3 regions of the Mesorhizobium sp. M1142 genome follow, and region 2 is predicted to be linked to each of the others. Evidence: predicted binding sites of a transcription regulator. Region 2 holds the regulator's gene; each other region holds the start of a gene.

Region 1 (7,856 bases), on a different contig from region 2:
TTCGGTCGGCGTCAGCCTCGGCATGACGGTTGTTTTCCTGCTCGTCTGCATAGCAATCGTCGCCTGGATCTTCAGGACCGGCTACCGGCTGCGCAACTGATCGACTGGCCTGCCAGGCAAAGCAGCCTTATCAGTCAACGGAAACAGCGCTGAGTGCAGCCCTTGCGACGATGCCCTTGATCTTCATGTTTTGTTATATATCATGTTATTGTTTTTCGCGAGACGGATTGGTTTATGGAAGACATCACACGATCGCTTGGCTTCTTGTGCCTGGGCAGCAGGATGAAGCGTATAGGCGAGCAACTGCAAGCGGAGGCGCAGCGCCTGCTCGACCGGCTGGATGTTCCGGTTCAGGCGAGCCAGTACCCACTGCTGGCCGCGCTCGACAGGCTGGGCCCGCTGCCTGTCGGGGAACTGGCGCAATCGCTCGGCATCGCGCAGCCAGGTATAACGCGAAGCGTCTCGCTTCTGGCCGGACTGGGATTGCTCGAGGTCAGTCAGTCGACCGATGACCAGCGGCGCAGGATTGTCTCTCTCACTCGGGACGGCCGGCGGCTGGTCGATGTCGCAAAGCGCGAGGTCTGGCCGCGCATCGAAAACGCCGTTGCGGATTTGTGCGCGGATCTTTCGGGGCCGCTTCTTGAGCAGCTGACCGCCATCGAGGACGGCCTCGCCGCGGCTCCTCTCGACCGTCGAGTGAAAAATCCGGAGGGCGCGGCGTAATGAGACACCTGCTCGACCGCCCTATCTGGAGCGCACTTCAGACGCGACATCGGGCGTTCGCGCAAGGTAATGACCTCGCCAGGCAGTATCGGCCGTCGATCGTTCCATTCGCCGCCACTGGCGCCGACGACGCGGAAAGCCTGCGGACGCTCGAACAGCTTGTCTCCGCGGGCGAGAGTGTCATTCTGCTTCAGTCGGACGCCATTGCTCTGCCCGCGGGGCTTTTTGCGACTTCGACCGCAGCCGGGGTTCAAATGATTGCCGAGCGGCCGTTGCAAACCGTGTCTGACCAACGTGTGCAACATCTGACCCGAGACGATGCGGCTGAGATGCTCGCCCTGGCATTGCTCACCAAGCCTGGCCCATTCACGCTCGAAGCCTTGAGCCTGGGCGATTTTTGGGGCGTGAAAATCGAGGGCAGACTTGTGGCAATGGCCGGCGAGCGCATGAAGCAACCTGGCTATACCGAACTCAGCGGGGTGTGCTCACATCCGGAATTTCGCGGCGGTGGCCTAGGCAAGCTGCTGTCCCTGTTCGTGGCAAACCGGATAGTGGCGCGCGGCGAAGTTCCCTATCTCCACGCCTATGCCAGCAACGCCACGGCCATCAGACTATACGAGTCCATTGGCTTCAGGTTGCGAAGCACAATGAATGTGGCCGTGGTTCAGCGCACCGAATGATTAGTCGGCGCATGATGCGCAGCATGGATGCATCCCATATCAGGAAAGGAAGGATTTCGCATCCACCGAAATCCTTCCTCGAGACTGCAAGGCCTTCCTGCGTCTCAGACCGCGATCTTGCCGCCGCCTTGCCTGGTGATGGCAACGACCGCCGGGCGCACCGGCATGTCCGGCTTGAAGTCAGGCCAGCGGGTCGACAAATCCTCATAATAGGAGGGACGCCCAAAAGCCTCCCAGTCCTCGCCACCGTCGCCTGGATGCTGGACGGCAACGAAAGCAGTCTGGTCGTCCGGCGCAAACAGGGGACCACACATTTCGGCGCCGATCGGCACACGGAAGAACAGCTTTGAGGTCGCCCGCGCCGGGCCTTCCGTGTCGACCGCCCACAGGCCGTCGGTGCGGCCTGTGGCCTTCGGGCCCTGGCCGTCGGTAGCAACCCAGAGGCGGCCGGCCGAATCGACCGCGCAATTGTCCGGCATGCCGAACCAGCCATTGGCAGTGGTTGCGGTGGAGAAGGTGGCGCCGATTTCGGCCACGGCGGGATCGCCGCATTTCAGCAGGATTTCCCACTTGCCCTTGGTCGCAGCGAAATCACCGCCATCCTCGACGATCTCAATGATATGGCCAAAGGCGTTTTCGGCGCGCGGATTGGCGGCGTCGACCTGGTCGGCCTTGCGCTTCGAATTGTTGGTCAGCATGACATAGACCTTGCCATTGGCGGCATTGGGCTGGATGTCTTCCGGGCGGTCCATCTTGGTGGCGCCAAGCAGGTCGGCGGCACGGCGCGTCTCGATCAGCACGTCGGCCTGGCTGGCAAAGCCGTTTGCCGCTGTCAGCGGTCCCTGGCCGAAGACGATCGGCAGCCATTCGATTGAACCGTCCTCGGCGAACTTGGCGACATGCAAGGTGCCGTCGTCGAGCAAATTCATGTTGGCGGCGCGATCGTCCGGATTGAACTTGCCTGTGGTGACGAACTTATAGACATAGTCGAAGCGCTCGTCGTCGCCGAGGTAGAAGACGACACGGCCATCCTTGGCGACGATCGATTCTGCGCCCTCATGCTTGAAGCGGCCCATGGCGGTGCGCTTCCTCGGCACCGACGTCGGATCCTGGACGTCGACCTCGACGATCCAGCCGAAGCGGTTCGGCTCGTTCGGCTCCTTGCCGATATCGAAACGGTCGTGATGCGCCGCCCATTCATAGGCGCCTTCGGGAATGCCGAGGCGCTTGTAATTGGCCGCCTCGTTATGGCTCTGCGGCAGCTCGCCCGAGAAATAGCCGTGGATGTTCTCCTCGGCCATGACATAGGTGCCCCACGGCGTGACGCCGCCGGCGCAGTTGTTGAGGGTGCCGATGACCTTCGTGCCGCTCGGGTCGGCGCTGGTCTTGACGCGGTCGTGGCCGGCGACGGGACCCGACAGTGCCATCTCGGTGTTGGAGGTGATGCGGCGGTTGAGCTTGCCGTCGCGCACGACCTGCCATTTGCCGGCTTCTTTGCGGATCTCGACAATGGTGCCGCCATGCGCGGCCATCTCGACATCGACTTGCTCCTTGCTGAGGGGCGCCTGCTTGGCTTTGCCATCGACGATGGTGACGAGGCCCGGGAACATCAGATGCGGATTGGTGTATTCGTGGTTGACGACCAGCAGGCCATGCTCGGCCGAGCCGCCGATCGGGATATAACCGACATAGTCGTTGTTGTAGCCGAATTGTCTGGCCTGGGCTTCCGCCGACTGTTTTGTCGGATCGAATTCCGGCGAATCGGCGAACAGGGGATCGCCCCAGCGCAGCAGCACGTCGGCGTCATAGCCAGGTGCGACGTGATGCTTGTCGTCGATGCCGGCCTCGAGCTCGTCGAAAGCGAAAGCGGAGCCTTCGGCGGCGCGGGCGTTGTCGGCGGCGATCAGCGCCAGCGGGCTAACGGTAGCGGCTATGGCCGAGACGGCAAGCGAGCCCTTGAGGAAGCCGCGGCGCGAGAACCGCGCGGCGATGATCTCACCCATGGTGCGGTTGTCGGTGGGATTGGCTCCTGGCCCATCGTTTTCCTCGAGCAGGCTGGTGCGGAAATGGGCGTCAGGGGTGCGATGTTCGGTCGAGCGCTGTTCAGTCATGGGGGCCTGCCTCTGGCTGGATGGATTGCTGGAGCGTGTTGCCTGGCCAATCCGGTATTACCGGCAGGTCACAGTTTGATGACATGCCGGCTAATTGCCACCTGCGATTTCGTATCCAACATCAGCCCCGCTTGACCGCGACCGGCGCTTCGGAAACAAGAGCTGCGGCAGGCGCGTAGGGACCGCATCGGGAGGAACAAAAGTGAGTTTCTGGGGACTTGGGCAGCTCTGCGTTTCGACGGTGATCTTTCTGCTGGCGGCCATGGCCGCAAAACAGTGGGGGCTGGCGCCGAGCCTCGGCAAGATCGTGCTGACGTTGGCGCTCTATTCGCTGGGCAATCTGATCATGCTGAGGCTGATCCGTGAATTCGGCATGTCGGTGTCGTTCAGCCTGTCGGCGGTGATCCAGCTGGTGTCGGTGAATGTGGTGGCGCTGGTCTTCTTCGGCGAGCGCGTCAATGCCTTGCAGGCAACCGGCATTGTGCTTGCCATCGCAGCTGTGGCGCTGATCACGCTCGGGCCCTATCTGCAAAGGCTGTAGCTGCGATCGGGCCGATGAAGAAGATTGCAAGCAGACTGCGCAACTGGCTGGAGTTCCCGGTTCTGCTGGCCGGGCTGGTCATTGCCGGCGGGCTGTGGGGGTTCGAAGAACTGATGGAGCTGGCGCGGGCGACCACGCCGCATGCCTTCGACACCGAAATCCTGCTTGCCTTCCGCAAGGCCGGCCAGCCCGACAATCCGATCGGACCGGCGTGGCTGGAAGGAGCGATGCGCGACGTCACCAGCCTCGGCAGCGCCAGCGTACTGGTGCTGATCACGGCAGCAATGATCGTCTATCTGCTCCTTATCCGCAGGCCAGGCGCGGCGCTTCTCATGTTCGTCGCAGTGGCGGGCGGCCAGCTCCTGTCAAGCGTGCTGAAATTCGATATCGACCGGCCGCGCCCCGATCTGGTCTCGCATCTCGCCGATGTGGCATCGCTTTCGTTTCCGAGCGGCCACGCCATGCTGTCGGCGGTGACGTATTTGACGCTGGGCAGCATGGCGGCACGGTTTTTGCCCGGGCGCACAACGAAGATCTATGTGCTCGTGCTGGCGGTGCTGACGACGGTGCTGGTCGGCATCAGCCGCATCTATCTCGGCGTCCACTGGCCGTCCGACGTGCTGGCCGGCTGGTGCGCCGGCTTTGCCTGGGCGATGCTGTGCTGGCTGGCGGCACGATTGCTGCAGCGATGGCTAGGGCGGGCCGACGGCACCTGACGTCGGCCGGACTACTTCAAATCAGCCTGTTGATCAGGCCATGTCCGCAGCCTGCCAGCAGGAAAACCATCGACAGCAAGACTGTCGAGGTCGCCAACGCTTTGAATGTCTTCACCTGCTCATCCCTTTTAAGGTCGTACCTGTGAAATCGGTACCGCAATGGATGTCCCGCCTAACGATGTCGAGGTTTGTAGCATGCCAGCGCACCGGCTGGCAAAGACTGTTGCATGTTTCACATATGCAAGATGATGTTTGACCCATCATTATGAAGGTATTATACGTGATACTGCAGAACTCAGACGGGGTTTTGACCGATGATCACTGCCGCGCAGATGCGTGCCGCGAGGGCGCTGGCCGGCATCGATCAGAAGACCCTCGCCGAGCGCGCCGGGGTTTCGCTTCCAACCATTCAGCGCATGGAAGCGAGCGACGGCGTGGTCCGGGGCGTGGTCGATACGCTGATGAGGGTCATCCAGGCCCTTGAAGAGGCCGGGGTCGAGCTGATCGGCGAGAACCAGGCGAGCGAGCGTGGCGGCAGGGGCGTTCGCCTCAAGCCTGTCACGCCGCAGAACCCGCAAGGCTGACGCTACTGCCGCATCGCCGAAAATCAAATTCGATTTTCGGATAGTCCGATGCGCGGGTCAAAAGTGTTGGGGCGTATCTGTGCGCCTATTTGGACGCACGCCGCTCCAAGTCGCGACGGCGACCGCCGACAGTCCTGCCGACGATCCCGCCGCTCCTTGGTTTCATGCGGAAGGCACTCGATGGATCAGACGCAGCGGGCAGTGCATCAACCGGCGCGGCCGACATTTTCCGAACTGTTCACCCCGAAGCTGGTGACGGTGCTGCGCGAGGGCTACACGCTCACGCATTTCAAGGCGGATGCCATCGCCGGGCTGACTGTCGCCATCGTTGCGCTGCCGTTGTCGATGGCAATTGCCATTGCTTCAGGCGTGACGCCGGAGCGCGGGCTCTACACCTCGATCATTGGCGGATTCCTGGTCTCGGCGCTTGGCGGCAGCCGTTTCCAGATCGGCGGCCCGGCCGGCGCCTTCGTTGTGCTTGTGGCGGCGACGGTGGCGCGGGTTGGCGTCGACGGCTTGCTGCTGGCGACGATGATGGCCGGCGTGTTCCTGCTTGCCATCGGCTATCTCAGACTTGGCACCTACATCAAATTCATCCCCTACCCGGTGACCGTCGGCTTCACCGCCGGCATCGCTGTCATCATCTTCTCCGGCCAGATCGTCGAACTGTTCGGGCTGAAGCTCGCCGGCAAGGAGCCAGGGCCGCTGGTGCCGAAGCTGATGGCCATCGGCGAAGCGGCCGGAACAATCAACCTCGCCGCAACTGCGGTGGCGGCACTGACCATCATCACCATTGCGATGTTGAAGCGGTTTCGGCCGAAGTGGCCGGCTATGCTGATTGCCATCGGACTGGCATCCCTCGTCGTCGCATTGCTCGCCATGCCGGCCGAGACGATCGGCACGCGCTTCGGCGGCATCCCGCGCAGCCTGCAATGGCCGGCCTTCCCGCCGCTCAGCCTCGACAGGATAATCGACGTGCTGCCGGACGCCATCGCCTTTGCGCTGCTCGGGGCGATCGAATCGCTGCTGTCGGCCGTCGTCGCCGACGGCATGACCGGAAGGCGGCATCGCTCCAATTGCGAGTTGGTGGCGCAAGGCTTCGCCAATATCGCCTCCGCCTTGTTCGGCGGCATATGCACCACTGGCACCATTGCCCGCACCGCGACCAATGTACGGGCCGGCGCGCATGGACCGGTCTCAGGCATGATGCACTCGGCCATTCTGCTTGCTCTGATGCTGGCGGCGGCACCGCTGGCCAGCTATATCCCGCTTGCAGCACTTGCCGGCGTGCTGGCGGTGGTGTGCTGGAACATGTTCGAGAAACAGGCCTTCGCCACCTTGCTGCGCGCCTCGCGCGGCGATGCGCTGGTACTGATGGCGACGTTCCTGATCGTCATCTTCCGCGACCTGACCGAAGGCATCGTCGTCGGCTTCGCGCTAGGCTCGATCCTGTTCATCGACCGCATGGCCAAGAGCATCGCGGTGGAGGCGGACCATCAATCCTTGGTGCAGGAAGACGTCGCCGACCGAGCCAGCGCTTATGATTCCAGCGAGGCGAGCGATGCCGACACCGTGGTCTACCGGATATCGGGCGCCTTTTTCTTCGGCGCCGCCTCGACCGTCGGCACGGTGCTGGACCGCATCGCCGACCAGCGCAAGAACTTCATCCTCGACTGTTCGGCGGTGCCGTTCTTCGATTCGACGGCGGCCAATGTCATCGAGGGCGCGGCCCACAAGGCCAAGCGCGCCGGCGTTCGCTTTATTATCTCAGGCGCTTCACCGCAGACACGCCGCATGCTGATCAACCACGGTGTCAAGCGGCCGCTGGTGACTTATGCCGCATCGATCACGGATGCGCGGGCGCAGCTGAAGAAAGCCGCGCCCGCCGCCTGAGCTGGCAACTGCCGGCTTAGTCGAGGCCCAACGCTGAGACCTCGCCCTCGTTCATCAGCGGCACGAAGATTGTCGACTTGCCATCTGTGCCGATATCGGCGCTGCCCGGCTTGAACGTCGCAACCACTTGCGGCGTACCGCCGGCTTTGTAGCGGTAGAGCGTGCCGGTCATATAGGCAGTGGCGTAGATGCTGCCGCCGATGGCAACGACGCCATCGAGGTTGGCAAAGTTTTCCGCGCCAGCCAGAGGCGAAACGGCCTTGGTGGCGAGATCGACCGAGAGCAGGCCGCCCGGCTCCGCGGTGCTGAAGTCGGGCTTGATGCCCTTGCCCCACGAAGCGACGATCAGCCGGCCGCCATCGGCGAAGATGCCATTCGGCGAAGCGAGCGCCGCATCCTTGATGAACAGTTCGAGCCGGTCGCCGTCGATGCGATAGATCGTATCGGCAAGCATATCCGTGACGTAGACCTTGCCGGATGCATCAGCGGTCATGTCGTTGAGAAAGACAGCGTTCGGCACGTCGATCGTCGACGCTAGCTTGCCGCTTTGGAGATCGACGACGCGCACATGGGTGATGTCGGCGACGTAGAGTTTGCCGCCGGCAATC
Region 2 (7,856 bases):
GGAAACAGCTTCTTCAATTGCAGATACGTCCCGTGGACGGTTCGGCATCTTTATGGGCAAGTCCCGACGCCAACACAATGCCCAGGCCAAAGCATGGTGACGACTGGCACATTTTGGCGGCTTGTGATTAGCCGGCTAATTCTCGTTCATGCGGCGATCTTCAGCGCGCCCGGCCCCGGAATGGCGCCGGGTGGGCACTTGCCGAGGATGATCATACCGAGCACTTCGTCCTGGGTGACGTCGGTTGTGCGCGCCGTGCCGACAACCCGACCGTTCTTCATGACGCAGACACGGTCGGCAAGCTCGAACACGTCGTGAATATCATGGCTGATCAGGAAGATGCCGATGCCGTCGGCCTTGAGCTGCTTGACCAGTTCGCCGACCTGCGCCGTCTCTTGCGGCCCAAGTGCCGCCGTCGGCTCGTCCATGATCAGGATGCGAGCATTGAACAGGATGGCGCGGGCGATCGCCACCGACTGCCGCTGGCCGCCCGACAGCTTTACCACCGGCTCCTTGAAGCGTTGGAAACGCGGATTGAGCCTGCCCATCACCTTACGCGCCTCGGCCTCCATGGCGACGTCGTCGAGCGTACCCCAGCCGGTCATCAGCTCGCGGCCGAGAAAAAGGTTGGCGGCCGCATCGACATTGTCGGCCAGCGCAAGCGTCTGATAGATCGTCTCGATGCCGTACTTCTTGGCGTCGCGGGGGTTGGAGATCGAAGCCTCCTCGCCGTTGACGAAAATCTGGCCCGCATCGCGCTTATAGGCGCCGGACAGGATTTTTATCAACGTCGATTTGCCGGCACCGTTGTGGCCGAGCAAAGCCATCACCTCGCCCGGGAAAAGATCGACCGAGGCATCGTCGACGGCGCGAATGCCGCCGAAGGCGATCGAGATGTTGCGCATGTCGATCAGCGGCGTGCCCGTGGGAGCGGTCTTGTCGGCCATGATCGTTCCTCCTCCCTAAACGCGTTTGCGATAGACGGTATCGAGCCAGACCGCGAGCACCAGCACGGCGCCGACGACGATGCTCTGCAGCGGTGAATCGATGCCGAGCAGCACCATGCCGGATTGCAGCGACTGCATCAAAAGTGCGCCGAGCATGGCGCCGAGCACCGTGCCGGAGCCGCCTGCAAGTGACGTGCCGCCGATGACCGCGGCGGCGATGACCAGCAGTTCGTCTAGCGTGCCCAGCGCATTGGTCGACGAGTTCTGCCTGGCTGACGAGATCGCCGCGGCGATCGTCGCCAGCACGCCCATGATCATGAACACCTTCATGGTCACCCAACGCGTGTTGATACCGGCAAGGTTGGCGGCTTCCGGATTGCCGCCGATGGCGAAGACATAGCGGCCGAAACGGGTACGCTTGGTGATGAAGGTCATGATCAGCCCGACGGCCACAGCCATCAGCACGGGTATGGCGATGCCATGGGCGATGAACAGCCCGCCTTCGGGAACTGTTATATTGTTGGCCGCCGCGTATCTGTTCACGATGCCGACCGGCCAAGGATAGGAATTGGCGAGCCATATGGCGCCCATGATGACAGCGCAGGTGAGGACACCGAGGAACGTCTCGGCCCAGATCGGGCGCAACGGAAAGCGGAACCGCTTGCGCTGCACCCGTCCGTTGAGCAGCATGAACACAACCGCCAGGCACGCGATAATTCCGACGATCCAGCTCCATCGCGCGCCGATCGAACCCGCCGGCCCACCGCCCATCAGCTGGAAAGTGGCATCAAGCGGCGCAATCGTCTGACCGCTGGCGACCCACCATGCGGCACCCCGCCAGACCAGAAGGCCGCCCAGCGTCACGATGAAGGCCGGCACCTCGAGGTAAGCGATGATGTATCCCTGGAACGCTCCGATCAGAAGGCCGAGCGCCAGGCCAATGGCCAGCGCCAGGATCCAGATCCAGGGGTTGCCGAGTTGTAGACCGATCATTCGCACCAGGAAATGCACCTGCGCAAAGCCCATGACCACGCCGATCAGGCCTTCGGCGGAACCGACCGACAGGTCGATATTGCGCATGACGATAACCAGCACCATTCCGGCGGCCATTATGGCCACGGCGGAAGTCTGCACCGAGAGGTTCCAGAGATTGCGTGGCGTCAGGAAGGTCCGGCTGTCGAAGTCGAACGGATTGACGCCGAGCCGTACGCTGGAAACGACATGCAGGCCGACCCAGATGACCAACAGCGCGCCGACCATGCCGAGCATGCGGGTGTCGATCTCGGTTGCCTTGAGAAACCGGGCAACGATGCCGAGCTCGGATTCCCGCGCCCGGTCTGCCGTGCTGTCGACCGGCGTGTTGGAAGTCGTGTCGGTCATCATGTTTCTCCCGCCGGGTTGCCGTCTGCCGCGGATGCCGGAAGCAGCCTAGAAGTTATCCGCCGGAAGCGGAAAAACAATTCTTTTTGAAAAAACGCCGCGGCGAGCGGCCGCGGCGTTCGGACTTCTCGGAAACGTCGGCTCAGTTGCAGACCGCAACAGTGCCAGCCGCCACGCCGGCGCAGACCTCTTCTTTCTTGATCCAGCCGGCGTCGATGACGACGTTGAGGTTATCCTTGGTGATGGCGACCGGAGTCAGGAACAGCGACTTGACCGTGTTGCCGCCGGGCGTGGTGAAATCCTTCACGCCGGCAATGTCGGTCATCTGCTTGCCGTCGGCAAGCTGCGAGGCGATCTCGGCGGCGTTCTTGCCGAGCTCGCGCGCGTCCTTCCACACCGACACGGTCTGTGTGCCAAGCGCGATGCGGTTCAGTGCGGCGTGGTCGCCGTCCTGGCCCGAGACCGGAACCGATCCGGCCAGCCCTTGCGCCGTCAGCGCGGCGACGACGCCACCGGCGGTGCCGTCATTGGCCGCGACCACGGCATCGACCTTGTTGTCGTTGGCGGTCAGGAACTGTTCCATGTTCTTCTGAGCGTTGGCCGGCAGCCAGCCGTCCGTATAGGCCTCGCCGACATTCTTGATCTTGCCGCTGTCGATGGCCTCCTTCAGCACCTCCATCGAACCGGCAAACAGGAAATCGGCATTCGGATCGGAACCCGAACCCTTGATGAAGACGTAGTTGCCTTCCGGCTTCACCTTGAAGACTTCGCGGGCCTGCATGCGGCCGACTTCCTTGTTGTCGAAGGTCAGATAGAACACGTCCTTGTTCTCGATCAGCCGGTCATAGCCGACGACCGGGATGCCTTCGTCCAGTGCCTTCTGCACGGCCGGCCCGATGGCCGAGGCATCCTGTGCCAGGATGATCAGCGCATTGGCACCCTGCGAGATCAGGCTCTCGACGTCGGTGAGCTGCTTGCCGGGGTTGGACTGTGCGTCGGCGGAAATATACTTGTCGCCGGCGGCCTCGATGGCCGCCTTCATTGCGGCCTCGTCGGTCTTCCAGCGCTCTTCCTGGAAGTTCGACCAGGAAACGCCGATGACCTTGTCTTTCGCCTGCGCCACCGACGCCAGCGCCAGCGTCATGGCGACACCCGCCAGAATGGCGGTCGTGAATTTCTTCATCATATCCTCCCTGCGCCGCGTACGGCGTGACCAATTGCTCAACGACCAGCTTAGAAGCTCTAATTTTTTCGAGCCTCGAAAAAATACTGGCCCGATCTCCGGCTGCTGTCAACATCGATTGTGATGGATTTTGATGACTGTGCGAGTTTTTTCGAGCGTCGGAATAAACGATGACAGCGCCACCTGCATCTGACACTATTTGCCGCATCCGACACTATTTGTCGGACATTACCGACGGCTTCCGGTTCATGAGCGGCCGCGGCAACCGGGAGGAAAGCAAAACGATGTCGGTCGGAATCCGCCACGACGATTTGCGCCGGCGCAACCGGGCGATGGTGATCTCGGCGGTGCGCCGGGCCGGCCAGCCGTCGCGTACGGAGATCGCAGCCACCACCGGCCTCAGTCATTCAACCATATCGGCGATCTCCTCCGACCTGATACGGGAAGGCATCCTCGCCGAGAGCAAGGCAAGTGAGGCCGTTTCGTTGAAACGCGGTCGTCCGCAGGTCGGCCTCGCCCTCAACCCGGAAGCGGCGGCGGTGCTGACCGTGGTGTTGTCACTGAATTTCCTGTCGGCCGCCATTATCGACTATGCGGGACAGGTGGTCGCCGAGGAACAGCGCCGGCTGGACACGCTGACCATGCCGCGCGACGAGCTGATCCGCGAATGCATGGCCATCGTCCGGCGCCGGCTCGAGGACCCAGACCTTGACGCCCGCAGTGTCGCCCGCATCGCCCTGGCGATTCAGGGCATTACCGACTCCCCTGCACGCGCCATGCTGTGGTCGCCGATCACGCCGCAGACCGACATCGCCTTTGCCGACATGCTGGAAGACGAATTCGGTATCCCGGCCACGGTGGAGAACGACTGCAATATGATGGCGGTGGCTTTGCGCTGGCGCGATCCGGATCGCTATCGCGACGACTTCATCGCCATCCTGCTTTCGCATGGCATCGGTATGGGGCTTGTGCTGAAGGGCGAACTGTTCACCGGGACGCATTCCTCGGGCGGCGAATTTGGCCACATGATCCATCGTCCGGGCGGAGCGCTCTGCCGTTGCGGGCGGCGCGGCTGCATCGAAGCCTATGCCGGCAACTATGCCATCTGGCGCAACGCCAGGCAGATGAGCGAAGACAGCGAACCTATCGCCGACGTCAGCGACGCCGACATGCGCGCGCTGGCCGCCCGCGCGCGCGAGAAGGATGGGCCGGAACGCGAGGCCTACCGCAAGGCCGGCGAAGCGCTGGGTTTCGGTCTCGGCTCGCTGTTCGCGCTGATCGATCCGGCACCGGTCGCGATGGTCGGCGCCAGTGCCGCCGCCTTCGATCTGATCGAGCCGGCCTTGCGCAAGGCCATCGCCCAGACCGCCGGCGGCCAGCACTCGGGCTCGATCTCCTTCGATACCGAGCCGAACGAATTGCCGCTGATCCGCGAAGGCTGCGCGATGCGGGCGTTAAGCTTCGTCGACCAGGAGATTTTCGCGCCGGGCGCGCAAATGAGGCCCGGCGTCAGAAAGAACGTCGCCTGACCAGGCGGGTCAATCTTCCCTGATCGCATAGCCGGCACCGCGGATGGTGCGGATGACATCCGGCATGCGGCCGTTATTGACGGCTTTACGCAGCCGCCCGACATGGACGTCGACGGTGCGTTCGTCGATGTAGATCGTCTCGCCCCAGACATTATCGAGCAACTGGCTACGCGAGAAGACGCGGCCCGGATGCCGCATCATGAACTCGAGCAACCGGAATTCGGTCGGCCCGAGCCTGATTTCGCTCTTCTTGCGATAGACCCTGTGCGATTCGCGATCGAGCACGATGTCGCCGACCTTCAGCACGCTGGACAGCACTTCCGGCTTGGCGCGCCGCAGCAGCGCCTTGACCCTGGCCATGAATTCCGGCGTCGAAAACGGTTTGACGAGATAGTCGTCGGCGCCGGTCGAAAGACCGCGCACCCGATCGCTCTCCTCGCCGCGCGCGGTCAGCATGATGATCGGCAGCCGCTCGGTTTCGGGGCGCACGCGCAACCGGCGGCAGAGCTCGATGCCGGAAACCGCCGGTATCATCCAGTCGAGCACCAGAAGGTCGGGCACATTCTCCTGCAAACGGATCTCGGCTTCGTCGCCGCGTGTCACCACCTCGACCTGGTAGCCTTCGGATTCGAGATTGTAGCGGAGCAGCACGCCCAACGGCTCCTCGTCCTCCACCACCATTATGCGTGGTGCGATCATCGGCTGGGCACCCCCATCATGTCACCGGCGCGGACATTGTCGTTTCGTCCTGCTTCGGACGATTGACCGGCAATTGTTCGCCGGTCAGCACATAATACGCATTTTCGGCGATGTTGGTGACATGGTCGCCGATCCGCTCGAGATTCTTGGCGCAGAACAGCAGATGCGTGCAAGCAGTGATGTTGCGCGGATCTTCCATCATGTAGGTTAACAGCTCGCGGAACACGGACGTGTATTTGACGTCGATACGCTCGTCGGCGGCGCGCAGCTTGGCCAAGGCGGCCGCATCGCCTGCAGCATACTCCTCGATGACGCCCTGCACCTGGATGAGCACTAGCTGCGCCATCGCATCGATGGAATGCGATAGGTCGCGCGGCGTGGCGCTGAGGCCGACCGCGCTCACACGCTTGGCGATATTCTTGGCAAGGTCGCCGATGCGTTCGAGGTCGCCGGCCATGCGGATCGCTCCGACGACATGGCGCAGATCGTGAGCCATTGGCTGGCGCTTGGCGATCAGGGTGATGGCGCGATCGTCCAGTTCGCGTTGACGCGCATCCATGATGGCGTCGTCGGAGACGACGCGTTGCGCCAGCACGTTATCGGAATTCAACAGGGCCTTGGTCGCCCCGCCGACCATCGAACCGGCGAGGTCGGCCATGTCGCGGATCAGCTTGCTGATCTGCTCGAGATCCTCGTCGAAAGAAGCGACTGTGTGTTCGCCCATGGTCCTGTCCTCATATGCATGATCGGAACGGCTCAGCCGAAGCGGCCAGTGATGTAGTCCTGCGTGCGCTTCTCGCGGGGCGACGTGAATATCTTCTCGGTCCGGTCGAACTCGACCAGTTCACCCAGATACATGAAGGCGGTCTGGCGCGACACGCGCGCCGCTTGCTGCATGTTGTGGGTGACGATGACGATCGTGTAGTCGGCTTGCAGCTCGTCGATCAGTTCCTCGATCTTGGCCGTCGACAGCGGGTCGAGGGCCGAAGCCGGTTCGTCGAGCAGAATGACTTCCGGCTTCACTGCCACGGTGCGGGCAATGCAGAGCCGCTGCTGCTGGCCGCCGGACAGGCTCAAGCCGCTGGCGTTTAGCTTGTCCTTGACCTCGCTCCACAGCGCGGCCCGCTTCAACGCTTGCTCGACGCGGCCGTCCATCTCGGACTTGCCGAGATTCTCGTAGAGCCTGACGCCGAAGGCTATGTTCTCGTAGATCGACATCGGGAACGGCGTCGGCTTCTGGAATACCATGCCGATCTTTGTCCTGAGGAGGTTGAGATCCTGCGACCGGTCGAGAATGTTCTTGCCGTCGAGCAGCACCTGGCCCTCGGCGGTCTGTTTCGGGTAGAGCTCGTAGATGCGGTTGAAGACGCGCAGCAGCGTCGATTTCCCGCAACCCGAAGGGCCGATGAAGGCCGTGACGCTGCGCTCGGGCAGCGACAGGCTGATGTCCTTCAGCGCCTTGCTCTGGCCGTAGTAGAAGTTGAGGTTCTTGACCTCGATCTTCGTCTTCTCGGTGACCGTTTCGGTCATCGTCATGTCCGGGGACAACATCTGTGTCATCTGTCCTCTCTGCGTCCGGTAAGGCTGCGGGCGAGGATGCTCAAGCCCAGAACCGTCAGGGTGATTATGAGTGCGCCGGTCCACGCCAGTTGCTGCCATTCCTCGTAAGGGCTGAGAGCGAACTGGAAGATGGTCACCGGCAGGCTGGCCATCGGCGCGTTGATATTGCTGCTCCAGAACTGGTTGTTGAGCGCGGTGAAGAGCAGCGGCGCCGTCTCGCCGGAAATGCGTGCTATCGCCAGCAATATGCCGGTGACGATGCCGGACAATGCGGCGCGGTAGGCGACCGAACGGATCACCACCCAGCGCGGCGCGCCGATCGCGGCACCGGCTTCACGCAACGCGTTCGGCACCAGGTTGAGCATGTCTTCAGTGGTGCGCACGACCACCGGAATGACCAGGATGGCAAGCGCCACGGCGCCGGCAATGGCCGAGAAATGTCCCATTGGCCGCACCATCAATTCATAGACGAACAAGCCGATGATGATCGACGGCGCCGACAACAGGATGTCGTTGATGAAGCGGACGACGGTGGTGATGCGCGAAAAGCGTCCATAC
Region 3 (7,856 bases), on a different contig from region 2:
CGGAAAGCTGTTTGCGCATGAATGGGCGGGCGTCACCCCCGACCTGATGGCGGTGGCCAAGGGCATCGGCGGCGGCTTCCCGATGGGTGCCTGCCTCGCCACCGACCAGGCGGCGGTCGGCATGACCGCCGGCGTGCACGGCACCACCTTCGGCGGCAATCCGCTGGCGATGGCGGTCGGCAACGCCGTGCTCGACGTGGTGCTGGAAGACGGCTTTCTCGAGGACGTCCGGCGCAAGGCGCTGCTGTTGAAGCAGGGGCTCGCCGGTGTCGCCGACGAATTTCCGGATGTTATCGAAAGCATCAGGGGCACCGGCCTGATGCTTGGGCTTAAATGCGCGATGCCCAACACCAAGGTCACGGTGGCACTGCGTGACCAGCATCTCTTGACGGTTCCGGCCGGCGACAACGTTATCCGCCTGCTGCCGCCTCTCACCGTCACTGACGCCGAGATCCACGAGGCGCTCGAGCGCATTCGTGCCGGCGCCAAGAGCCTGGCGGATGCCATCGTCGCTGCCGCTGCGAAGTAATCCTGGAATTCCTGATGTCCCTTCGCCATTTTACCGATCTTTCTGCCGTTTCCGAAGGCGATCTGCGCTTCATGCTCGACGACGCAGCTGTGCGAAAGGCAAGGCTCAAGGCCGGAGAACGCAGCAAGCCGCTCGAAGGCAAGGTGCTGGCGATGATCTTCGACAAGCCGTCGACGCGCACGCGCGTATCGTTCGACGTCGGCATGCGGCAGTTGGGTGGCGAGACGATCATGCTGACCGGCACCGAGATGCAGCTTGGCCGCTCGGAGACCATTGCCGACACGGCCAAGGTGCTGTCGCGCTATGTCGATGCCATCATGATCCGCACCACCTCGCATGACCGGCTGTTGGAACTGACGGAAAACGCTACGGTCCCCGTCATCAACGGGCTGACCGACGAGACCCATCCCTGCCAGCTGATGGCCGACATCATGACCTTCGAAGAGCACCGCGGTCCGGTGGCCGGCAAGACGATCGCCTGGACCGGCGACGGCAACAACGTGCTGCATTCGCTCCTGGAGGCATCTGCGCGGTTCCAATTCAAGCTGAACGTCGCCGTGCCCGAGGGCAGCGAACCGGCTCAGAAGCATGTCGACTGGTCGAAAGCCAATGGCGGCAAGCTGAAATTCACCCGCTCGCCCGAGGAGGCCGTTCACGAGGCCGACTGCATCGTCACCGACTGCTGGGTGTCGATGGGCCAGGAGCACCGTGCCCGCGGCCACAATGTCTTCCTGCCCTATCAGGTCAATGCGGCACTGATGGCGAAAGCCAAGCCGGACGCGCTGTTCATGCACTGTCTGCCGGCGCATCGCGGTGAGGAGGTTACCGACGAGGTCATCGACGGACCGCATTCTGTGGTGTTCGATGAGGCCGAGAACCGGCTCCATGCCCAGAAGGCGGTCCTGGCCTGGTGCCTGGGCGCTTGATACGGGCCGCGATGATCCGGGCCGGCCTGATCTGCGCCGCCTTGATCCGGGCCGCCTTGATCCGGGAGTGGGTGGTGCCTATCTCAGGCGCATCACGCAAATCGAGCGCGTCTCGTCGCATGCGCCCCGGAGGGCGGCATCGCCGCGCCCCGGAGCTTTGTCATGTTGGAAACTCATCAATTGGCTGAACATAAACCCAAGCTCGGCGAATTCGGCTACGCCGGCGACGATCATGTCTTGCCGTTCGAGGTCGGCCCGCTCGACGTGCGCGGCCGCACCGTCCAGCTCGGGCCGATGCTCGACGCCATTCTCAGCCGCCACGACTATCCCGAGCCGGTCGCCCGGCTCCTGGCCGAAGCCTGTGTGCTGACGGTACTGCTCGGAACTTCGCTGAAATTCGAGGGCAAGTTCATTCTGCAGACCCGCACCGACGGGCCGGTCGACATGCTGGTCGCCGATTTCTCCACGCCGCACGCGCTGCGCGCTTATGCCCGCTTCGATGCCGACCGGCTGCAGGCTTTGACTTCTGCCGGCGAGACGTCACCGCAGACGCTGCTCGGCAGCGGCGTCCTGGCGCTGACCATTGACCAGGGCGCTCACACGCAGCGCTACCAGGGCATCGTCCAGCTCGACGGCGTCACACTGGAAGATGCCGCACGCACCTATTTCCGCCAGTCGGAGCAGATTCCGACGGACCTCCGCCTTTCGGTTGCCAAGCTTCTGACGCCCGGCGTCGGCGGTGCCCGCGAGCAATGGCGGGCCGGTGGCCTGCTGGCGCAATTCCTGCCGCAGTCGGCGGAGCGTATGCGCGTACCCGACCTTCCCGGTGGCGACGGCGATCCGCGTGAGGAAATCCATGACCCGACCGACAATTCCTGGCAGGAGCTGCTGGCGCTGCTTGGTACCATTGAACCGACCGAGCTGATCGATCCGACGATCGGCGCCGAACGGCTGCTTTACCGGCTTTTCCACGAGCATGGCGTCCGCGTGTTCGGCGGCGTGCCGGTCGCCGACCAGTGCTCATGCTCGAGGGAGAAGATCCGCGGCATTCTCGAAGGCTTTTCCGCCGAGGAGATCAGGGACAGCACCGAGGATGGCAGCATTCACGTCGCCTGCGAATTCTGCTCGAAGCAATATGACTTCGACCCGGCGGAGTTTGCAGCGGCTGGATGACGGCCCTCAATTGACGGTGCGCCGCGTGCCCGGCAAATCGAGCGAGAAGGCGGGGATGGCGACGTCGAACGTCTCGCCCCGCTTGTTGCGCATTGTGTAGTGCCCGACCATGATGCCGGACGGGGTCGAGAGCGGGCATCCGGACGTATACTGATAGCTGTCGCCGGGGTTGAGTCCGGGTTGCTCGCCGACGACCCCGGTGCCGCGCACTTCCTCGACTTTGCCGGTACCGTCGGTGATGTGCCAGTAGCGTGAAAGAAGCTGCACGAACTCATCCGACTGATTGTCGATGGTCACCTGGTAGCCCCAGACATAGCGGTTTTGCGGCGGATCGGAGTGATCCTCCAGATAGAACGGCCTGACCTGCACTTCGATGTTGCGGGTGACGGCGCTGTACATAAACTGCTCCAAAGCAATGTAGATGGAACTTTCGATGCTCAGCGCAGTTTGGTCAACGATGCGCAGCATCTTCTTGCCCGATCTCAAGCGCAGGTGCCGAAAAACAATGTCATTTGAGTGACACATGACAATGATGGTGTGCAGGCTTGTGCCGGACGACTCAGCGTTCTGTCGAATTGTTGAAAACGGCTGTCATGCGGCCGGCATTTCTGGAGTGACCAGATCTCGATGGAACCGACATACGCAGCCGCCCTCCTTTCCATAGCCCTCCTTCTTTCAAATCTCGCCAGCATCCTGTTAGCTTCGCAGAAGCTGAAGCGACCAGCCAGTATTGCACCGCCCGCGGCCAACGCGCCGCCGGTATCGATCGTCATCCCGGCGCGCGGCGTCGAGCCGTTTGCCGAAGAGACGCTGGAGCGCGCCTTCTCACTCGACTGGCCGCGCTACGAACTCATCTTCTGTGTCGCCCATGCCGACGACCCGGTGGTCAAGCCGATCACCGCCGCAATGGCGCGCTTTCCAGCTATTCGCGCCCGCCTTCTGGTCGGTGACGACCGCATCAGCGGCAATCCAAAACTCAACAATTGCGTGAAGGGTTGGGAGGCGGCGCGTTATCGCTGGGTCATCCTTGCCGATTCCAACGTGCTTATGCCGAGCGACTACGTCCAGTACCTGATGGCGGCGTGGCGGCACGACACTGGCCTCGTCTGCTCGACGCCGATCGGCTCGCGGCCGGACGGCTTCTGGGGGGAGGTCGAATGCGCCTTTCTCAACACGCTGCAGGCACGCTGGCAGTACGCTGGAGAGGCGCTCGGCCTCGGCTTCGCCCAGGGTAAGAGCATGTTGTGGAACAAGCCAATGCTCGATGCCAATGGCGGCATCCGCGCGCTTGCCGCCGAGATCGCCGAGGACGCCGCCGCGACCAAGCTGGTCAATGGGCTCGGACTGCGGGTCAATCTTGTCGCCTCTCCCTTCGAACAGCCGCTCGGCCGGCGCACGCTTGGCGAGATCTGGTCACGGCAGGCGCGCTGGGCGCGGCTGCGCCGCGTCACCTTTGCACTGTTCTTTGCCCCCGAAATCCTGATCGGCGCGGCACCGCCGCTAGTGCTTGCACTGATCGCTGCGGCTGACGCCGGCGTCAGCCTGCCGGCAACCGCCATCGCCGTGCTGGTCGCGGCCTACCTGCCGGAATGCGCCTTGGCCTCGGCCAAGGGATGGCACCTGTCGCCGCGCACGATCCCGGCGATGATGGCACGAGACCTGATGCTTCCCGCCATTTGGGCGCGCGGATGGCTGAGCGGCGCCGTCGACTGGCGCGGCAACGTGATGACTATCCAGACAAAGACTGTCGCGGAGCTGGAAGAGACCCCGTCCGGCGCCTGATCGGCACGTCCCCGCTGCCTCTGTTCGGCCCGCCCTTATCCGGCAACTCTCAGTGCCTGCTCGATGTCTTCGAGCAGGTCGTCGGCGTCCTCAAGGCCGACTGACAGCCTGAGCGTTCCCGGTCCGATGCCGAGCTCGGCGCGGGCTTCATCAGTCAAGTTCTTGTGTGTGGTCGTCGCCGGATGGGTGATCAGGCTCTTGGCGTCGCCGAGATTGTTGGAAATCAGCACGACGTCGAGTGCGTTCTGGAAGGCAAAGGCCGCCTGCTTGCCGCCCTTCACATCGAAGCAAATCAGCGTCGAGCCGCCTGACATCTGCTTCTTGACCACGGCCGCTTGCGGGTGGTCGGCGCGGCCGGGATAGATGACGCGGGCGATTTGCGGGCGCTCGGCCAGGAAATCCGCGATGCGGCCGGCACTTTCCGTCTGCTGGCGTACGCGTAGCGGCAGCGTCTCCAGGCCTTTCAGCAGCGTCCAGGCATTGAAGGGCGAGAGGCTGGGGCCGGTGTGGCGGAAATAGTCATGCAGATTCTCGTCGATCCATTTCTTGTCCGACAGAACGATGCCGCCAAGACAACGCCCCTGGCCGTCAATATGCTTCGTGGCCGAATAGACGACGATGTGGGCGCCGAGCTGCAGGGGTTTCTGCTGCAAGGGCGTAGCGAAGACATTATCGACGATCAGCCTGGCGCCGATCGAATTGGCAAGTGCCGCGACGGCGGCAATGTCGACTACCTCCAGCGTTGGATTGGTAGGGCTTTCCAGGAAAAACAGTTTGGTGTTTGGCTTGACCGCCTTTTCCCAATTGGCGATGTCGGTGCCGTCGACCAGCGTTGCCTCAATGCCGTATTTCGGCGCCAGCGTCTCGATCACCCAGCGGCAGGAGCCGAACAGCGCGCGCGCCGCCACGATATGGTCGCCCGCCTTGGCGCTACACAGCAGTGCTGCCGTCACCGCCGCCATGCCGGATGCCGTCGCGCGCGCGTCCTCGGCTCCTTCCAGCGCGCACATGCGTTTCTCAAACATGTCGACCGTCGGATTGGCATAGCGCGAATAGATGAAGCCCGGCTCCTCGCCCTTGAAGCGGGCCTCCGCCGCTTGCGCCGTCTCGTAGACATAGCCTTGGGTGAGATACATCGCCTCGGAGGTCTCGCCGAAGCCGGAACGCAGCGTCCCGGCATGCACGAGTGCGGTCTGAGGCTTCCAGTCGCGCTTCTTGGTCATCATTCCATCCAAACACCAAAATTGGTCCAAACAACAAAAAACCGGCCGCGAAAGTCGCAACCGGTCCATATGGCCTTGCGGCCGACGGTCCTTTAGCGACTTGTTTAACGTGGCTGCAAGCCGACCGGCCAAATCACCACGGGATAACGAGCTTTAGACCCGCGCCACGCTTGCGTCAATTGCCGGCATGATTAAGAGGGTTGTACCAAGCAGGTGCCAAAGGCGTCCACGGTCGGACCTGCGACAGAACAAGACCTCGCCCGGCCTTCGAACGGAGCCAGACCCTTGCGGCAGACAGGCATTCTTCCCGATCAGCATATTTCCGAGCTGTTCCAGACGGGCGCGCTGAAATCGCCGCGCATGCTCGATGCCGATCAGATCCAGCCGGCCAGCCTTGACCTCAGGCTCGGCGACAAGGCCTGGCGAGTGCGTGCTTCCTTCTTGCCCGGCCCGGACCACAGGGTTGTCGACAAGCTCGACCGGCTGAAGCTGCACGAGATCAACCTCGCCGAAGGTGCGGTGCTGGAAACCGGCTGCGTCTACATCGTGCCGCTGCTCGAAAGCCTGGCGCTGCCCGCCCATATTTCCGCCTCCGCCAACCCGAAAAGCTCGACCGGACGGCTCGATATCTTCACCCGCGTAATGACCGACCGTGGCCACGAGTTCGACAAGATCGCCGCTGGCTATGAAGGCCCGCTCTATCTGGAGGTCAGCCCGCGCACTTTCCCGATCATCGTGCGGACCGGCTCGCGGCTGTCGCAGATCAGGTTCCGCACCGGCAATGCGCTCTTGTCGGAAAGCGAGCTGCACGAGTTGCACCGCGCCGAAATGTTGGTCGCCACCGAACCACCCAACATCTCAGGCGGCGGAATCGCGCTGTCGATCGATCTCGACGGCGACAAGGACGGGCTGGTCGGCTATCGCGGCAAGCACCACACCGGCCTGGTCGACGTCGACAAGCGCGCCGCGCAGGATGTCGTCGATTTCTGGGAGCCGCTCTACAAAAGCGGCGCCGGCGAGCTGGTGCTCGATCCGGACGAATTCTACATCTTGGTGTCGCGCGAGGCGGTCCATGTGCCGCCACTCTACGCCGCCGAAATGACGCCTTTCGACCCGCTGGTCGGCGAGTTCCGCGTCCATTATGCCGGTTTCTTCGACCCGGGTTTCGGCCATTCGGCGTCGGGCGGCACCGGCAGCCGGGCGGTGCTCGAGGTGCGTAGCCACGAAGTGCCGTTCATCCTCGACCACGGCCAGATCGTCGGACGGTTGGTCTACGAGCACATGCTGAAACGGCCGCAGGCGCTCTACGGCACAGATCTCGGCTCGAACTATCAGGCGCAGGGCCTGAAACTGTCCAAGCATTTCCGCGCCGCGCGATGAGTTTGGAACTGCCAATCTCCCCCACGAGGGGGGAGATCACGCTGTCATCGACGCCTCAAAGCGCCTTCACCGCCACCTTCACCGGCTGCTCGATTTCAAGCGGGTTGCGCAGCGGCAGGCCGAAATCCTGCGCCTCGATTTCGAATACGTCACCGGCCTCGGTCCTGATGCCGTCGGCGAAGGACAGTGTTGCCGTGCCGAACATGTGTACATGCACATCACCCGGCTGGCGGAAGGCCGAGTATTTGAAGTGGTGATGCTCGAGATTGCCAATGGTGTGCGACATGTTCGCCTCGCCCGACAGGAACGGCTTTTCCCAAAGCAGCTTGCCGTCGCGCAGGATGCGTGAAGCGCCGCGGATATCGGACGGCAGGTCGCCGATCAGGATCTCCGGGCCGAACGAAGCGTTACGCAGCTTGGAATGGGCGAGGAAGAGATAGTTCACACGCTCGGTGACGTGGTCGGAAAACTCGTTCGACAGGGTGAAGCCGACGCGGAATGGGGCGCCGTCGTCGCCGATCACATAGATACCGGCGATTTCCGGCTCCTCGCCGGCATCCTGGGCGAAGGCCGGCGACACAAGCGCCGCACCGGGCGCCACCGCCATAGTGCCGTTGCCCTTGTAGAACCATTCCGGCTGCACGCCGATCTGGCCCTTCGCCGGCTTGCCACCCTCAAGCCCCATGCGGAACATCTTCATGGAATCGGTCAGCTGTTCCTCGCCGTCCGTGCTGAGCTTCTTGTGCATGGAATCGCGGGTCGCGGCGGAGCCGAGATGCGTCAGCCCGGTGCCGGTGAGATGGAGATGCGCCGGATCGGGATGGTTGATCGGCGACAGCAGTC

The links. The regulator PhoB, encoded in region 2, activates phosphate uptake and scavenging genes when phosphate is short. The targets are predictions, from matches to a motif close to TGTCATNNANCTGTCAT.
Region 1: a site for PhoB is predicted at 3,582-3,598, ahead of NKH42_RS10165 (PhoX family protein). Genes of this name have one in related genera too.
Region 3: a site for PhoB is predicted at 3,135-3,151, ahead of NKH42_RS08965 (ceramide glucosyltransferase). Genes of this name have one in related genera too.

The regions. Positions count from the first base shown of each region.
Region 1 is NZ_JAMYMK010000005.1:7,109-14,964, forward strand. It holds gene NKH42_RS10150 (ABC transporter permease) at 1-100, shown strand, start outside; gene NKH42_RS10155 (MarR family winged helix-turn-helix transcriptional regulator) at 235-723, shown strand; gene NKH42_RS10160 (GNAT family N-acetyltransferase) at 723-1,403, shown strand; gene NKH42_RS10165 (PhoX family protein) at 1,508-3,514, opposite strand; gene NKH42_RS10170 (hypothetical protein) at 3,717-4,055, shown strand; gene NKH42_RS10175 (phosphatase PAP2 family protein) at 4,070-4,771, shown strand; gene NKH42_RS10180 (helix-turn-helix domain-containing protein) at 5,086-5,355, shown strand; gene NKH42_RS10185 (SulP family inorganic anion transporter) at 5,536-7,248, shown strand; gene NKH42_RS10190 (SMP-30/gluconolactonase/LRE family protein) at 7,265-7,856, opposite strand, start outside.
Region 2 is NZ_JAMYMK010000003.1:257,135-264,990, reverse strand. It holds gene NKH42_RS07675 (CHASE domain-containing protein) at 1-17, opposite strand, end outside; gene NKH42_RS07670 (ATP-binding cassette domain-containing protein) at 147-947, opposite strand; gene NKH42_RS07665 (sugar ABC transporter permease) at 963-2,327, opposite strand; gene xylF (D-xylose ABC transporter substrate-binding protein) at 2,470-3,510, opposite strand; gene NKH42_RS07655 (ROK family protein) at 3,795-5,039, shown strand; gene phoB (phosphate regulon transcriptional regulator PhoB) at 5,049-5,738, opposite strand; gene phoU (phosphate signaling complex protein PhoU) at 5,755-6,462, opposite strand; gene pstB (phosphate ABC transporter ATP-binding protein PstB) at 6,495-7,298, opposite strand; gene pstA (phosphate ABC transporter permease PstA) at 7,295-7,856, opposite strand, start outside.
Region 3 is NZ_JAMYMK010000004.1:109,063-116,918, forward strand. It holds gene NKH42_RS08945 (aspartate aminotransferase family protein) at 1-529, shown strand, start outside; gene argF (ornithine carbamoyltransferase) at 544-1,455, shown strand; gene NKH42_RS08955 (Hsp33 family molecular chaperone) at 1,618-2,628, shown strand; gene apaG (Co2+/Mg2+ efflux facilitator ApaG/CorD) at 2,635-3,027, opposite strand; gene NKH42_RS08965 (ceramide glucosyltransferase) at 3,256-4,410, shown strand; gene NKH42_RS08970 (O-succinylhomoserine sulfhydrylase) at 4,446-5,636, opposite strand; SAM riboswitch at 5,706-5,783, opposite strand; gene NKH42_RS08975 (2'-deoxycytidine 5'-triphosphate deaminase) at 5,919-7,013, shown strand; gene araD1 (AraD1 family protein) at 7,069-7,856, opposite strand, start outside.